DNA from 2 places in the Glutamicibacter sp. NPDC087583 genome. Region 1 is predicted to be linked to the other one. Evidence: predicted binding sites of a transcription regulator. Region 1 holds the regulator's gene; the other holds the start of a gene.
What was found. Region 1 encodes HspR, which represses chaperone genes until heat shock. Its sites were predicted from a motif close to AAGTTGAGTCNNNNNGACTCAACTT; they were not measured.
Positions count from the first base shown of each region.

Region 2: the regulator HspR is predicted to act here: its motif matches at 1,259-1,283, upstream of ACIOU9_RS14290 (ATP-dependent Clp protease ATP-binding subunit).

Region 1 covers NZ_JBIUWY010000001.1:135,157-137,547, reverse strand. The annotation lists gene trmB (tRNA (guanosine(46)-N7)-methyltransferase TrmB) at 1-257, shown strand, start outside; gene ACIOU9_RS00645 (GNAT family N-acetyltransferase) at 308-934, shown strand; gene ACIOU9_RS00640 (heat shock protein transcriptional repressor HspR) at 931-1,359, opposite strand; gene ACIOU9_RS00635 (DnaJ C-terminal domain-containing protein) at 1,473-2,391, opposite strand, start outside.
Region 2 covers NZ_JBIUWY010000006.1:19,543-21,933, reverse strand. The annotation lists gene ACIOU9_RS14300 (histidine kinase) at 1-183, opposite strand, end outside; gene ACIOU9_RS14295 (response regulator transcription factor) at 497-1,171, shown strand; gene ACIOU9_RS14290 (ATP-dependent Clp protease ATP-binding subunit) at 1,301-2,391, shown strand, end outside.

The DNA of each region.
Region 1 (2,391 bases):
CCGAGCAAATGCGCGAAGTCCTCGAAGCCCATCCGGACTTCGAGAACCAGCATCATGGCAATCTGTCCGGCACTGAGAGCAACCTGACCAAGGTGCGCCGCGAGGGCATGGAAGGCTTCGACCCCGAGCCAGAATTCACCGATGCCCAGGGTGGCTGGGCCCCGCGTTTCGAGCGCCGGATCCTGACCAGCTTCGAAGGCAAGGCGCTCAAGGCTGGTCGTCTGGTCTTCGATCTGGCGTACACCCGCATCGGCTAGTCGCCGAAATAAAGCATTGAAGAGGCCATGGAATCCATAGGATGGATTCCATGGCCTCTTCTTCTGCGCAAAGTCTGCACTACGCCAAAGCTCCGAGAATGGACTATGCCGGGGTGCGGCTAGAACAATTGTCAATGGACCACGCCCCGGATCTGATCCAGCTCGCAGCCAACGGCCAGTTGGATGAAGCGTGGTTTGCCACCACTCCATCGGCCGAATCCATGCGCTTGGATATCCAGCGCCGCTTGGCATTGCAGGAAACTGGCGAGATGGCTCCCTTTGCGATCATCGACCTGTCCACCGGCAAAGCGGTGGGGGCCACGACTTACTTGAATATCGACGCGGCAAATCACCGCGTGGAAATCGGCTCAACGTTCCTGGCCATGCCAGCCCAAGGCACCGGGATCAATCCAGCTGCCAAGTTCATGCTGCTGCGCCGGGCTTTCGAGGAACTGGATTGCTATTCAGTGGCTTTCTGCACGCACTGGCACAATGCCGCTTCACGCGCCGCGATTGCACGGCTCGGCGCCAAGCAGGATGGCGTGCTGCGCAATCACAAATATGATCCAAAGAGCGGCACCCTGCGCGATACGGTGATGTTCTCAATACTCCCGCACGAATGGCCTGCCGTGCGCACCCAATTGGAAGCGCGCTTGGCCCGGCACGGACGGATCTAGCGTCCGATAGCGCGGCGCGCGGTAAACAGCGTCACGGTCGGTTCACGGCGTTCAGGGCGCATGCCCCTAGCCAACGAAACGATGTCGCCTCCAGCGGTGCCCGCAGCGAAGATGCGAGATTGGCCCTGGCGTACGGCGGAAAGTTCTTGGCGAAGCCCATTGACTTCGGTTTGCAGATAGGCGACTTGATCTTGCAGGTCCAGGATGCGCTTGATGCCCTCGAGCGAGACGCCTTCCTTGCTCAGGGCCTGCACCTGGCGCAACAGTGATACGTCGCGCTGCGAGTAGCGGCGTTGCTTTCCGCTCTGGCGGCTGGGCGAAACCAAACCAATGCGGTCATACTGGCGCAGCGTCTGCGGATGCATGTCTGCAAGTTGCGCGGCGACGGAAATGACGAAGACAGGTCGCAGGTACTCCCCGTTCACGTTGCTTCTACCACCTTTCTGCAAGGACCTTGGATTCGGTCCCTATTGCCTTCGAGTCTATCTTCCCTGCCCAGCCAATTCGATGACGGGGCAGGGAAGACAGCCTATTGGGTTCAGAGCTTGGCTTTGGCAGCCAAATCCACTCGTGGATCCTCGCCCTCGGTGGCTGATGCGAAGTCCTCCACGGCCTTCTTTGCAGCATCCGAGAGGTTCTGCGGAATCGCGACATCCAGGACGATCAGCAGATCGCCGGTGGCCTTGGAGGTCTTCACGCCGCGGCCCTTCAGACGCAAGGTGCGCCCGGAGTTGGATCCAGCGGGAACCTTCACCGCAACGGAATCCCCGTCCAGGGTCGGTACGTGGATCTTTGCTCCAAGCACCGCTTCAGCGAAGGTCACCGGCACGTGGATGCGGATGTTGTTCTCTTCGCGCTTGAAGAACGGGTGCTCGCTGACCTTGACCTTGACCAGCAGGTCGCCGTTGCCGGCAGCACCAGGCTGGCCCTTGCCGCGCACGCGCACCGACTGGCCATCCTTGATGCCCGCCGGTATGCGCACGTCAATGACCTCGCCATTCTGCTCGCGCAGGCCAATGGTGGTGCCCTTAATTGATCCGGAGAAGGAAATCGTGGTGCTCGCCGTGCGGTCAGCACCCTTGCGCGGTGGTGCGCTCTGGCCGAAGCCGCCGCCACCGAAACCGCCGCCACCACCGAAGAGGTCGGAGAAGTCCGGCTGCCCGCCGCGGCCACGTGCGCCCGCTCCGCCGCCTCCGAAGAGGTTGGAGAAGATGTCCTCGAAGCCGGCTTGCCCGCCGGGGCCGCCCGGTCCGCCACCAGCAGAGAATCGCGCTCCGCCGCCCATGGCGCGGATCGCGTCGTACTGCTCGCGCTCTTCCTTGTCCGAAAGCACCGAGTTGGCTTCGGAGATGTCCTTGAATTTCTTTTCAGCGGCCGCATCACCCTGGTTGGTATCCGGGTGGTACTTGCGCGCAAGCTTGCGGTACGCCTTCTTGATGTCCGCCTCGCTGGCGTCC
Region 2 (2,391 bases), on a different contig from region 1:
GCACAGTCCTACGCCGAGCAACGCGCCTCGAACCGAAATATCCGACGAACCACTAAATCCGTCTTCCAGCAGAGTCACGAACTCGCTACTGGAAACCGCGATCAGAACCGCAAAACCAGTCCAAACAATGACACCCCGACCAGCGAAGAGCTTGGTCAGGGTGTCCTTTAGTCGTCCATTCATATGCCGAATAATTCCCGGCTCAGATGATCAAGTCAAATAAACCGCGTTATGGGCAGGCGACGCCGTAGCGTTTGCAGAACCACTCCGAGAAGGCTGAGCCAAAGCCAGCAGGAGTAGCAACGTTGCCACTGCTGGAGGCTGGAGAGCTCGCGGCAGATGCAGGAGCTGCCACGGCGGTCAATGGTGCCAGAACTAATGCTGCTACGGCCAGCATTTTCAAACCCTTCATAACAAACTCCACATCAGATCAACTTATATACTTTCAGGTGAACAGGCCAACATGAGGCCACCCGCATCGAATCAGAGGAATCAGATGGAACAAATAAAGGTCCTTATTGTCGATGATGAACCTCTAATTCGGCATGCGTTGGGCACAATCCTAGCAACAGACCCCGGAATTGTAACGGTTAATTCTGTTGAAAATGGGCAGGCCGCCGTCGAGTATTGCAGCGGCAATCAAGTGGACGTTGTGCTCATGGATTTGCAGATGCCGATAATGGACGGGGTTAGCGCTACTAAAGCAATCAAATCTGCCGAAGACAGCCCCTCCGTGCTTGCCATTACCGCCTTTTCTTCTGACGACTACCTGGTTCCGGTACTGACCGCTGGGGCCAGCGGATACTTGGTAAAAGACTCTGAACCAGATGAAATTATTCATGCGATCCATGCCGTTCACCAAGGAACTGCAGCCATTTCCCCGTCGGTTTCTTCTGATCTAGTTTCTGCGGTTCGCGAAGCTTACCGGGATAATTCCCAAGACATTCAAGAACTGGCCTATGACTTGGGAATTACCAATCGGGAATTCGAGATTCTAAAACTGCTCGCACGCGGGCTAAACAATACCGAGATTTCAAGAACTCTGACTATTTCCGAAACTACGGTTAAAACCCATATGGCGAAGATTTTCGTTAAGCTGAATGTTCGCGATCGGGTCCAGGCCCTGGTTGCGGCCGCGCGTATGGGCCTTATCGAAATCCCCAAAGACTAGCGCCTGCTTTCCAGCTATTAGTGTGAAGTCAACCTCTTTGACACCTTGCCCGGCTGGTTCGGGAATATCTGCGCGCCATATGCGTTGAACATGAGCATAGACCGCTCAAGTTTCTATTAGGAGGCTCACTTGCCAGCATTTTTCGGCGCACCGTCAGATGGCTCGTTTGAGGAATTCCTCTCTCGATTCCTGTCTTCACGTGCTCAGGCAGCACGTCCCATCGACCTCACGCGCCTGCTTTCCGCCCGCACCCACGAAGCGGTAGCCACCGCGGCAGCGATTTCCCAGGAGCATGGCCACGACGAGATTGATTCCCTGCACCTCCTGATGGCTCTGCTGCGCACCGAACCAGTCGGCGAGCACCTGACCGCCATGGGTATCGACATCGAGGCTTTGAGTGCAGATGCCATCGCGCGCATGCCCAAGTCCCAGGAGAAGGGCGAGAAGCCATCCCACCTATCGTCGGCAGCTCAGCGCAGCCTCTTTGACGCCTATCAGGTTGCTCGTAACTACGGTTCGACCTACATCGACCCTGATCATCTTTTCCTGGCCTTCGTTTTCAACCCGGAATCTCCGGTCAGCCAGCTCCTGGCGCAGCACGGCATCACCGGCCAGTCCTTGCAGCAAGCCGCCATGGAGCAGGCCCAGCGTGGCCAAAACGATGCCCAGAACCAGTCCGATTCCGAGTCCGACGTGTCCATGCTCGAACGCTACGGAACCGATCTGACCCTACTGGCCTCCGACGGCCAGATTGATCCGGTGATCGGACGCAAGGAGGAACTGGATCAGGTTATTGAAATCCTGGCCCGTCGCACCAAGAACAACCCTGTGCTGATTGGCGAGGCCGGCGTGGGCAAGACCGCCATTGCCGAAGGCCTGGCCCGCGCCATCATCGATGACCAGGTACCAGCCCAACTGCGCAATGCGGCCTTGATCTCCATTGATCTTCCGGGCATGCTCGCCGGAACCCGCTACCGCGGAGATTTCGAGCAGCGGCTCACCGGCCTGCTCGACGAGGTAGCCGCAGCCGAGGGGCAGGTGCTGATATTCATCGATGAGATGCATCTGCTGGTCGGTGCAGGCTCTGGCGAGTCCGGCAATATGGACGCCGCAAATATCCTCAAGCCGCGTTTGGCGCGTGGCGAGCTGCACATGATCGGCGCCACTACGCTCGATGAGTTCCGCAAGGTGGAGAAGGACAGCGCGCTGGCTCGGCGCTT